Linked DNA regions of Aquabacterium sp. OR-4. The protein of the gene in region 1 interacts with the protein of each later gene in a pairwise test. Links are inferred from orthologs where the notes say so. Each region holds a gene or a part of one and is shown in the gene's direction. Other genes may lie near its edges.

Region 1 (7,772 bases):
CGCTTCGTCGAGGCTTACTTGAAGTTCGTGAACCGCGCCTGCGGCCGGTCGTCCGAGCGGTGGATGGTGTCCACCGCCTTGACCATCGCCCACGGCCGGATCTGGTGGTGCAGCGGCAGCACCAGGTGCTCGTCGCGGGTGCGCACCAGGGCGTCCTTGATCAGCGCATTGCGCTTGGCCACGTCGGTCTCGACCTTCATGCCGTCAACCAGCTTGTCCAGCGCCGGATCGCTGACCCGACCGAAGTTGAAGTTGCCGTCGGCGCCGGTGGTGCGGGTGCGCACCAGCGACTGCAGCGAGTACTGCGCGTCGTAGGTGGCCACACCCCAGCCCAGCATGTAGGCCGAGGTGTCGGAGTTCTGCACCTTCTGGATGAAGGTGCTCATCGACTCGGCCGCCACCTTGGTGTTGACGCCGATCTTGGCCCACATCGAGGCCAGCGCCAGGCAGATCTTCTCGTCGTTGACGTAGCGGTTGTTCGGGCAGTTGAGCTGGAACTCGAAGCCGTTGGGATAGCCGGCCTCGGCCAGCAGCTGCTTGGCCCGGGGCAGGTTCACCGCCAGCGGCTTGTCGATGTCGGCCGTGTTGCCGTTGACGCCCGGCGCCACCAGGATGCCGGCGGGCAGCGACATGCCGCGCATCACGTTGCGCTTGATCGCCTCGCGGTCGATGGCGATGTCGAGCGCCTCGCGCACGCGCTTGTCCTTGAACGGGTTCTTGCCCTTCACGCTGCTGTGCTTGAGCTCGGCGTTGTGCTGGTCGAGCGCGATGAAGATGGTGCGCACCTCGGCGCCATCCACCACCTTGAGCTTGGGGTCGGCGCGCAGGCGGGCCACGTCCTGCGGCGGCACGTCGGTGACCATGTCCAGGTCGCCCGAGAGCAGGGCGGCCACGCGGGTGCTGTCGGCCTTGATCGGCGTGTACACCACCTGGTCGACATTGCTGGTGCGCTTGTCCCACCAGCCGTCGTGGCGGGCCATCGCCACGCGCTGCTCGGGCTGCCAGCTCAGGATGCGGAACGGGCCGGTGCCGTTGACGTTGCGCGAGGCGTAGTTCTCTTCCTTGGCCTTGTAGTCCTGGGTGTTGGCGCTGCGGTTCTTCTCAGCCCAGGACTTGCTGACGATGAAGAAGTCGACGATGTTGCGCAGCAGGATCGGGTTGGGGCCGGACAGGATGAAATCGACCGTGTGCTCGTCGACCTTCTTCACCTCGCTGATGCCGGTGACGTAGATCGACATCGTGCCCTGCGGCTGCTTGATGCGGCCGAAGCTGAACACCACGTCGTCGGCCACGAAGGGCGTGCCGTCGTGGAATTTCACGCCCTTGCGCAGCTCGAAGCGCACCTGGGTGGGCGTGACGAAGGTCCACTTGGTGGCCAGCGCCGGTTCGACCTCGTACTTGGCGTTGTAGCGCACCAGGCCCTCGTACGCGTGCATCAGGATCGCGTTGGTGGTGGCGTGGTTCTGGCTGTGCGGATCGAGCGTGAGGATGTCGTTCTGGGCACCCCAGCGCAGCGGCGCGGCATGCGCCGAGGCCAGGCCCAGGCCGGCAGCCAGCGCAAGGCTGGCCAGTGCGGTACGTACAGGGGACATGCGCATGGAAGGCAGCTCCGGTGAAATCAAACCGTCATGCTAGTGCCAGAAACGGCCGCCTGGTGTGGCGCGGGGCATGTTGCGGCCCCGTATTCACCCGAGGGGCGGGTGGACAAACTGACGGGCGATCAGTCGCGCGAACCGCCGGGCGCGTCGGCGGCGCGGCTGACCTCGGCGTCGCAGTCGCAACCGGCGCCGGCCGCGATCCAGCGCCGCGCCAGGCCTTGCAGGGCGCGCTCGGCCAGCGCCGGCAGCCGGGGCCACAGGCGCCGGGCGCCGCTCACCATGGCGCAGCGGTACTGCCGGTGCGGCGCGCTCCACCACAGCGCCCGGCAGGCGCCCTGGCGGCGGCCGGACACCAGCACGCCCAGCGGGCAGGGCTGCCAGGCACAGCACACGCCGCAGCCATTGCAGGCCGCGCCGCTGGCCGGCTTGGCCGGCGCATCGGCGTGCAGCAGGATCACCGGATAGGTGCCGGCCGCGTCATTGCCGGCCGGGCCGGTGCCGCGTGGGCCGGTGCCGTGTGGGCCGGGCGGGAGGGTCATGGCGGGCGAGTGTGCGGGCGCCGCCGCCGGCCGGTGCGGCTGAAACAGGGCGTGAGCCCGGCGCTTTTGTCAGGCTGGCAACAGCCTGCCTGAGGTTTAATGCGCTCGCCGTCGGCCATTCCAACAGTGATACAGTGCCGCCGCATGAAGTAAACACGGTCCTTTCGTGCCCCTTGCTGATCGAGCGATCGATCGAGACAACAGCAAGGCGGGTCGCAATCCGCCAACCGGTCGAGCCGGGCCGCGGAAGGTTTTTCAACCCATCGTAGCCCTGGAAACCGGGGTGAAAGGTGAGCGAGCGATGATGCAGCAACACAGGTCCAACTCGTACCTGTTCGGGGGCAACGCCCCGTATGTCGAGGAACTCTACGAGGCCTACCTCGACAACCCGGGCAGCGTGCCGGACAACTGGCGTGCCTATTTCGACAATCTGCAGAACGTGCCGGCCGTCGATGGCACGGACAACCGCGATGTCGCCCACGCCCCGGTGGTGGAAAGCTTCGCCCAGCGCGCCAAGGCCAACGCCTTCGCCCTGAAGGCCAGCTCGGCCGATCTGGCCGTGGCGCGCAAGCAGGTGCATGTGCAGAGCCTGATCGCGGCCTACCGCAACATCGGCGCCCGCTGGGCCGACCTCGATCCGCTCAAGCGCACCGAGCGCCCCAAGATTCCCGAGCTGGAGCCGGCGTTCTACGACCTGAGCGAGTCCGACATGGACATCACGTTCAGCGCCGCGAACACTTACTTCGGCAAGAGCGAGAACATGAGCCTGCGGGAGATCCTGCAGGCCCTGCGCGAGACCTATTGCGGCACCGTCGGCGCCGAGTTCATGCACATCACCGACCAGACGCAAAAGCGCTGGTGGCAGCAAAAGCTCGAGGCGATCCGCAGCAAGCCGGTGTTCAACACCGCGCAGAAGAAGCACATCCTCGACCGCCTGACCGCGGCCGAAGGCCTGGAGCGCTACCTGCACACCAAGTACGTAGGCCAGAAGCGCTTCTCGCTGGAAGGTGGCGAGAGCTTCATCGCCGCGATGGACGAGCTGATCCAGCAGGCCGGCAACAAGGGCGTGCAGGAGATCGTCATCGGCATGGCCCACCGCGGCCGCCTGAACGTGCTGGTCAACACCCTGGGCAAGATGCCCAAGGATCTGTTCGCCGAGTTCGACCACACCGCGCCCGAAGACCTGCCCGCCGGTGACGTGAAGTACCACCAGGGCTTCAGCTCCGACATCTCCACCCCGGGCGGCCCGGTGCACCTGAGCCTGGCCTTCAACCCCTCGCACCTGGAGATCGTGAACCCGGTGGTCGAGGGCTCGGTGCGCGCGCGCATGGACCGCCGCGGCGACCGCCTGGGCGACCAGGTGCTGCCGGTGCTGGTGCACGGCGACTCGGCCTTCGGCGGCCAGGGCGTGAACCAGGAAACCCTGATGCTGTCGGAGACCCGCGGGTACTCCACCGGCGGCACGGTGCACCTGATCATCAACAACCAGATCGGCTTCACCACCAGCGACCCGCGCGACCTGCGCTCGACGCTGTATTGCACCGACATCGTCAAGATGGTCGAGGCCCCGGTGCTGCACGTCAACGGCGACGACCCCGAGGCCGTGGTGCTGGCCACCCAGCTGGCGCTGGAGTTCCGCCTGGCGTTCCGCAAGGACGTGGTGGTCGACATCATCTGCTTCCGCAAGCTGGGCCACAACGAGCAGGACACGCCCGCGCTCACCCAGCCGCTGATGTACAAGAAGATCGGTGCCCACCCCGGCACGCGCAAGCTCTACGCCGACAAGCTGTCGGCCCAGGGCATGGGCGAGACGCTGGGCGACGACATGGTCAAGGCCTACCGCGCGGCGATGGACGAAGGCCGCCACACGGTCGATCCGGTCATCAGCAACTTCAAGAGCAAGTACGCGGTCGACTGGGCGCCGTTCATCGGCAAGAAGTGGACCGACGCCGCCGACACCGCGCTGCCGCTCACCGAGTGGAAGCGCCTGTCCGAACGCCTGACCACCATCCCCGCCAGCGTGAACATGCACCCGCTGGTCAAGAAGGTGTTCGATGACCGCGCGGCCATGGGCCGTGGCGACGTCAACATCGACTGGGGCATGGGCGAGCACATGGCCTTCGCCTCGCTGGTGGCCAGCGGCTATGCCGTGCGCCTGTCGGGCGAGGATTCGGGCCGCGGCACCTTCACCCACCGCCACGCCGTCATCCACGACCAGAAGCGCGAGAAGTGGGACGAGGGCACCTACGTGCCGCTGGAGCATGTGGCCGACAACCAGGCGCCCTTCGTCGTGATCGACTCGATCCTGTCCGAAGAGGCGGTGCTGGGCTTCGAGTACGGCTATGCCGGCTCCGAGCCGAATGCGCTGGTGGTGTGGGAGGCGCAGTTCGGCGACTTCGTCAACGGCGCGCAGGTGGTGATCGACCAGTTCATCGCCTCGGGCGAGGTGAAGTGGGGTCGCGCCAACGGTCTGGTGATGATGCTGCCGCACGGCTATGAAGGCCAGGGCCCCGAGCACAGCTCGGCGCGCCTGGAGCGCTTCATGCAGCTGGCGGCCGACAACAACATGCAGGTCTGCCAGCCCACCTCGGCCAGCCAGATCTTCCACCTGCTGCGCCGGCAGATCGTGCGCCAGTTCCGCAAGCCGCTGGTCATCATGACCCCCAAGAGCCTGCTGCGTAACAAGGACGCCACCAGCCCGCTGGCCGACTTCACCCGCGGCAGCTTCCAGACGGTGATCCCCGAGCAGAACGAGGCCATCGTCGCCGACAAGGTCAAGCGCGTCATCGCCTGCTCGGGCAAGGTGTACTACGACCTGGTCAAGAAGCGCGAGGAGAAGAAGGCGTCCGATGTGGCCATCATGCGCATCGAGCAGCTCTATCCGTTCCCGCACAAGGCCTTCTCGGCCGAGATGAAGAAGTATCCGAACGCCACCGACATCGTGTGGTGCCAGGATGAGCCGCAGAACCAGGGCGCCTGGTTCTTCGTGCAGCACTACATCCACGAGAACATGCTCGACGGCCAGAAGCTCGGCTACGCCGGCCGTCCGGCCTCGGCCAGCCCGGCGGTGGGCTATGCCCACCTGCACCAGGAGCAACAGAAGGCGCTGCTGGATCAGGCCTTCGCCAAGCTCAAGGGCTTCATCCTCACGAAATAGGCCCACCCCCGAAGCGCCGGAGGCGCTTCCCCCTCCAGGGGCGCCGCCTGCGGACCGGCATAGCCGGATCCGCGGCGGCCGCTGGGTGTGCTACTCCTTATTCCAAGAGTCAAAAAAATGGCAATCGTAGAAGTCAAGGTTCCGCAGCTGTCCGAGTCGGTGGCCGAAGCCACCCTGCTGCAGTGGAAGAAGAAGCCCGGCGAGGCCGTGGCCATCGACGAGATCCTGATCGAGATCGAGACCGACAAGGTGGTGCTGGAAGTGCCGGCGCCCTCGGCCGGCGTGCTGGCCGAGCTGGTGGTGGGTGATGGCGGCACCGTGGTCAGCGACCAGGTCATCGCCCGCATCGACAGCGACGCCAAGGCCGGCGCCGCCGCCCCGGCTGCGGCCGCCGCCGCACCGGCGCCCGCGGCAGCTGCCGCCCCGGCCGCCGCTGCCGCCGCCACCGGTGGCAGCAAGAGCGACGTGGCCATGCCCGCCGCCGCCAAGCTGATGGCCGACAACGGCCTGGCCGCCGGCAGCGTGGCCGGTACCGGCAAGGACGGCCGCGTCACCAAGGGTGATGTGCTGGCCGCCGTGGCCACCGGGGCTGCCGCACCCAAGGCCGCGCCGGCACCCGCCGCTGCGCCGCTGGCCGCCCCGGCCGCCAAGCCCGCGCTGCAGCAGGTGGCCGCACCGGTGGCCATGAACCTGGGCGAGCGCCCCGAGCAGCGCGTGCCGATGTCGCGCCTGCGCGCGCGCATCGCCGAGCGCCTGGTGCAGAGCCAGTCCACCAATGCCATCCTGACCACCTTCAACGAGGTCAACATGGCCCCGGTGATGGAGATGCGCAAGAAGTTCCAGGACAAGTTCGAGAAGGAGCATGGCGTCAAGCTGGGCTTCATGAGCTTCTTCGTGAAGGCGGCGGTGGCTGCCCTCAAGAAGTACCCGGTGCTCAACGCCTCGGTCGATGGCAACGACATCGTCTACCACGGCTACTTCGACATCGGCATTGCGGTGGGTTCGCCGCGCGGCCTGGTGGTGCCGGTGATCCGCAATGCCGACCAGATGAGCTTTGCCGACATCGAGAAGAAGATCGCCGAGTTCGGCCAGAAGGCCAAGGACGGCAAGCTGGGCATCGAAGAGCTGACCGGCGGCACCTTCTCGATCAGCAATGGCGGCACCTTCGGCTCGATGCTGTCCACGCCCATCATCAACCCGCCGCAAAGCGCCATCCTGGGTGTGCACGCCACCAAGGACCGCGCCGTGGTCGAGAACGGCCAGATCGTGGTGCGCCCGATGAACTACCTGGCGATGAGCTACGACCACCGCATCATCGACGGCCGCGAAGCCGTGCTGGGCCTGGTGACGATGAAGGACGCGCTGGAAGACCCGTCGCGCCTGCTGTTCGACATCTGAAGGCACGCATGGACCTGCTGCGCCTCCCGGCCTCGCGCCTGCGCTGCTCGCCGTACGGGTGTACGGCTGCGCTGCTCGGCACGGCCTCGGGCGGCTCGCGACGGTTCCTGCGACCTTCAGCCCTCTGACCAGGCTGCAACGCACAAGGCACCGCCATGTCGATCGCCGATGACCTTGCCAAGCTCGACGACCTGCGCGCCCGTGGCGTGCTGTCGGATGACGAGTTCCAGCGGGCCAAACAGCGCTTGCTCGATGGCGGCAGCGTGCCGCCCACGCCGCCTGGCGTGGCCGCGGTCAACGCCTTGCGCCGCTCGCTCGGCGACAAATGGCTGGGCGGCGTGTGCGGCGGCCTGGCCCGCGTCACGGGCCTGGACAGCTGGGCCTGGCGCCTGATCTTCGCGGTGCTGTTCCTGTGGGGCGGCGCCGGTCTGCTCGTCTACCTGCTGCTGTGGATCTTCGTGCCGGCCGATTGAGGCCGCACGCCATCCGCCGCAGCGCAACCAAACTCTCATCATGTCCAAGCAATTCGATGTCGTCGTGATCGGCGCCGGCCCTGGTGGCTACATCGGCGCGATCCGCGCCGCGCAGCTGGGTTTCAACGTCGCCTGCATCGACGATTCGCAAAACGACAAGGGCGGCCCCGCGCCCGGCGGCACCTGCACCAACGTCGGCTGCATTCCCAGCAAGGCCCTGCTGCAGAGCAGCGAGCACTACGAGCACGCGCTGCACCACTTCGGCGACCACGGCATCAGCGTGGGCGAAGTGAAGATGGACGTGGCCAAGATGGTGGCCCGCAAGGCCGCCGTGGTGAAGCAGAACAACGACGGCATCCTGTACCTGTTCAAGAAGAACAAGGTGTCGTTCTTCCACGGCCGCGGCAGCTTTGCCAAGGCGGTGGATGGCGGCTACGAGATCACCGTCACCGGCGCCGCCAACGAGACGCTGACCGCCAAGCACGTCATCATCGCCACCGGCTCCAGCGCCCGCGCGCTGCCCGGCGTCCCCTTTGACGAAGACAAGATCCTCAGCAACGACGGCGCGCTGCGCATCGGTGCCACCCCCAAGAGCCTGGGCGTGATC
Region 2 (3,732 bases), 670 kb from region 1 along the record:
GCTGGCCGTGGTGGGCCTGCCGCCCGAGCCGCTGAGCTTTGCCGCGCTGCAGCTGGTGGGCGGCGAGTTCCGCATCGTCGGCTCCAGCATCGGCACGCGCGACGACATCCGCGCCACGCTGGCCATGGCCGCTGCCGGCCAGCTGCACTGCCACAGCCAGCAGCGCCCGCTGGCCGAGGTGAACGCCGTGCTCGACGACATGCGCGCCGGCCGCATCAGCGCCCGTGTGGTGCTCGACCTGGCATGAGCAGGCCCCGCCTCGCAGCGCGCCTGCCCCCGCGGCCCTGCGAAGGGCCGCTTCGTGACCCTGGCGGCGCTCAGCCCTTGGCGCGGCCCGGCGGCGCTGAGGTCACCTGATCCTTTTCCCCTTCTCGCAGAGGCCGCCCCGGCGGACCCGTTCCCGATGATCCAGTTGAAAAATCTCACGCTGCGCCGCGGCGTCAAGGTGGTGCTGCAAGACGCCAGCGTCACCCTCAATCCCGGCGAGCATGTGGGCCTGGTCGGCCGCAATGGCGCCGGCAAGTCCAGCCTGTTCGCGCTGCTGGCCGGCCGCCTGCAGGCCGATGCCGGCGATGCCGAGCGCCCGCCCACCTGGCGTCTGGGCGAGGTGGCCCAGCACATGCCCGAGACCGAGCAGCCGGCCACCGAGTTCGTGCTCGATGGCGACATCCCGCTGCTCGAGGCGCGCCAGCTGCTCGAGGCCGCCGAGCTCAGCGGCGACGGCCATGCCATCGCCGAGGCGCACATGGCGCTCGAGCAGGCCGGCACCTTTGACGCCCGCGCCCGCGCGCAGGCCCTGCTGCTGGGCCTGGGCTTCAAGATCGCGCAGCTCGACGCGCCGGTGAACAGCTTCTCGGGCGGCTGGCGCATGCGCCTGCAGCTGGCCCGCGCCCTGATGTGCCCGGCCGACCTGCTGCTGCTCGACGAACCCACCAACCACCTGGACCTGGATGCGCTGGTGTGGCTGGAAGGCTGGCTCAAGCGCTTTGCCGGGCTGATGATCGTGATCAGCCACGACCGCGAGTTTCTCGACGCCATCACCAAGGTCACGCTGCACCTGGATGAGGCCCGGCTCACCCGCTACGGCGGCAACTACACCACCTTCGAGGAAATGCGCGCCGAGCGCATGTCGCAGCAGGCCGCGGCCTTTGGCCGTCAGCAGGAGAAAATGGCCCAGCTGCAGCGCTTCATCGACCGCTTCAAGGCCAAGGCCAGCAAGGCCAAGCAGGCGCAGAGCCGGGTCAAGGCGCTGGCGCGCATGGAAAAGCTGGCGCCGGTGCTGGCCGACAGCGAGTTCGAGTTCAACTTCCGCGAGCCCGGCAACCTGCCCAACCCGATGCTGACCATGCGCGACCTGGTCTGCGGCTACATGGCGCCCCCGGTCGGCGAGTCCGCCGACACGCCTGCCGAGGGGGCCGTCGCTCCGGCGGCAGCAAAAGTGATCGTGCGCAACATCAACCGCACGGTGCTGGCCGGCCAGCGCATCGGCATCCTGGGTGCCAACGGCCAGGGCAAGTCGACGCTGGTCAAGACCATCGCCCATGCGCTGCAGCCGATCGAGGGCACGCTCACCGAGGGCAAGGGCCTGGCCATCGGCTACTTCGCGCAGCAGGAGCTGGATCTGCTGAGTGAAGACGACACGCCGCTGCAGCGCATGGTGCGCCTGGCCCGCGAGCTGGGCGCCGGCGGCCAGGGCGCGCGCGAGCAGGAGCTGCGCAACTTTCTCGGCCAGTTCCGCTTCACCGGCGACATGGTTCACCAGAAGGTGGGCACGCTGTCGGGCGGCGAGCGCGCGCGCCTGGTGATGGCCACCATCGTCTGGCAGAAACCCAATCTGCTGCTGCTGGACGAACCCACCAACCACCTCGACCTGAGCACCCGCGAGGCGCTGTCGATCGCGCTGAATGAATTTGAAGGCACGGTGCTGCTGGTGAGCCACGACCGTGCACTGCTGCGCGAGGTGTGCGACGAGTTCTGGCTGGTCACCTCCGGCGGCGTGGAACCCTTTGACGGCGACCTCGACGACTACCAGAAATGGCTGCTCGAGGTGAGCCGCGCCGTGGCCCGCGGCCAGGAGCCGCCGCCGCCGCCGCGGCCGGTGCTGGCCAGCACGGTGAGCGGCAGCGCCGAGCCCAAGGGCAGCGGCAAGGGGGGCGCCGCCACTGCCGCACCAGCCGCCAAGGTGGTGGACAACGGCAACCGCCGCGACGACCGCAAGGCTGCCGCCCAGGCACGCAGCGAGCTGGCCAACAAGACCCGCCCGCTGCGCAACGAGCTGCTGCAGATCGACGCGCGGCTCGAGAAGCTGGGCCAGGAGAAGGCCGCGCTCGAAACCCGGCTGGCGGCCGCCGGCGTCTCGGCCGCTGACCTGGCCGAGATGGGCCGGCGCCTCAACCACATCGCCGCCGAGGTGGCGATGCAGGAAGAGCGCTGGCTCGAGCTGCAAGGCCAGATCGAGGCCATCAACGCCACGCTGGGCGGCTGATCGGCAGACAGGCCGAACCGAGGCCGACGCCCCTGCGCGCCAGCGCGGGGCCTCGGCCTTTTGAATGCCCATTTAGGTTGTGTGCAATTGAATTGCCCGCTACATTCACGCCCATGCCGTCGCGCCGCCACCGCTCCGCCCCTACGCAGCCCACCGCTGCGGCGGCCACCAGTACGCCCGACGCCAGCACGCCCGACGCCGCGGCCTGGCTGGCGCTGGACCATCAGCTGTGCTTTGCGCTGTACTCGGCCTCGCTGGCCATGACCAAGACCTACAAGCCCCTGCTCGACCCGCTGGGCCTGACCTACCCCCAGTACCTGGTGATGCTGGTGCTGTGGGAGGGCGACGGCCTCGGCGTCTCGCAGCTGGGCGAGCGGCTGCAGCTTGATTCGGGCACGCTCACGCCGCTGCTCAAGCGGCTCGAGGCCCAGGGCCTGCTGCAGCGCCTGCGCGACGCGGCCGACGAGCGCCGCGTGCTGCTGCAGCTCAGCCCCGCGGGCCGTGCGCTGCAGGCCCGGGCCGTGGCCGTGCCCCAGGCCATCGCCTGCGCCATGGCCTGCGACCTGGCCGAGATCACCACGCTCACCACGCGCCTGACGCAATTGCGCGATCAACTGCATGGCCAATTGCATGGCCAGTTGCAAGGCCAGCCCATGCCAGCAGCCCACGGCCCGGCCCCCGAGCGCTCGCGCCCGCCCGCCCCCCAGGTTTCTCCGCCCGCCGCGGCCTGAGGCCAGCGCTGCACCGCCACTGGCGGTCAGCCTGGCCCAGCCCGGCCTTTCTTGTCCAACCCCTGCACGAAGGATCTGCACCATGGCCATCGACACCGCCCTGTACACCGCCACCGCCACCGCCACCGGCGGCCGCGCCGGCACCATCGAAAGCAACGACGGCCGCCTGAAGGCCACGCTGTCCACGCCCAAGGCCCTGGGTGGCGACGACGGCGCCGGCACCAACCCCGAGCAGCTGTTTGCCGCCGGCTACTCGGCCTGCTTCATCGGTGCGATGAAGGCCGTGGCCGGCCGCCAGGGCAAGCGCCTGCCGGCCGAGGTGAGCATCACCAGCGAGGTCGGCATCGGCCCGATGACCGGCAAGGCCGGCGCCTTCGCCATCAGCGTGGCCATGCGCATCTCGGTGCCGGGCATGGACCGTGCCGAGCTCGAGGCCCTGGTGGCCACCGCCCACGAGGTGTGCCCCTACAGCAACGCCACCCGCGGCAATGTGGACGTGACGCTGACCGTGGCCTG

Evidence for each region. The genes of interacting proteins can lie anywhere in the genome.
Region 2: the proteins of N4G63_RS09895 (region 1) and N4G63_RS06810 interact in binary tests that used the Escherichia coli proteins (3 or more experiments, as listed by UniProt). The link is inferred for Aquabacterium sp. OR-4 from one-to-one orthologs.

The regions. Positions count from the first base shown.
Region 1 is NZ_JAOCQD020000001.1:2,273,876-2,281,647, reverse strand. Bases 2,063-5,494 are described here. They hold N4G63_RS09895 (2-oxoglutarate dehydrogenase E1 component), read left to right. Parts: upstream 2,063-2,438; coding sequence 2,439-5,294; downstream 5,295-5,494. Other genes in these bases: odhB (2-oxoglutarate dehydrogenase complex dihydrolipoyllysine-residue succinyltransferase), read left to right, coding at 5,412-5,494; N4G63_RS09900 (hypothetical protein), read right to left, coding at 2,063-2,137. Also shown: N4G63_RS09905 (ABC transporter substrate-binding protein), read right to left, coding at 15-1,592; more of N4G63_RS09900, read right to left, coding at 1,721-2,062; more of odhB, read left to right, coding at 5,495-6,692; N4G63_RS09885 (PspC domain-containing protein), read left to right, coding at 6,848-7,165; lpdA (dihydrolipoyl dehydrogenase), read left to right, coding at 7,206-7,772. UniProt on the Escherichia coli protein: E1 component of the 2-oxoglutarate dehydrogenase (OGDH) complex which catalyzes the decarboxylation of 2-oxoglutarate, the first step in the conversion of 2-oxoglutarate to succinyl-CoA and CO(2).
Region 2 is NZ_JAOCQD020000001.1:1,603,773-1,607,504, forward strand. What follows is about bases 1-2,944. They hold N4G63_RS06810 (ABC-F family ATP-binding cassette domain-containing protein), read left to right. Parts: upstream 1-403; coding sequence 404-2,485; downstream 2,486-2,944. Other genes in these bases: N4G63_RS06805 (alcohol dehydrogenase catalytic domain-containing protein), read left to right, coding at 1-247; N4G63_RS06815 (MarR family winged helix-turn-helix transcriptional regulator), read left to right, coding at 2,599-2,944. In the rest of the region: more of N4G63_RS06815, read left to right, coding at 2,945-3,216; N4G63_RS06820 (organic hydroperoxide resistance protein), read left to right, coding at 3,299-3,732. UniProt on the Escherichia coli protein: Genetic data indicate it may be involved in ribosome assembly or function.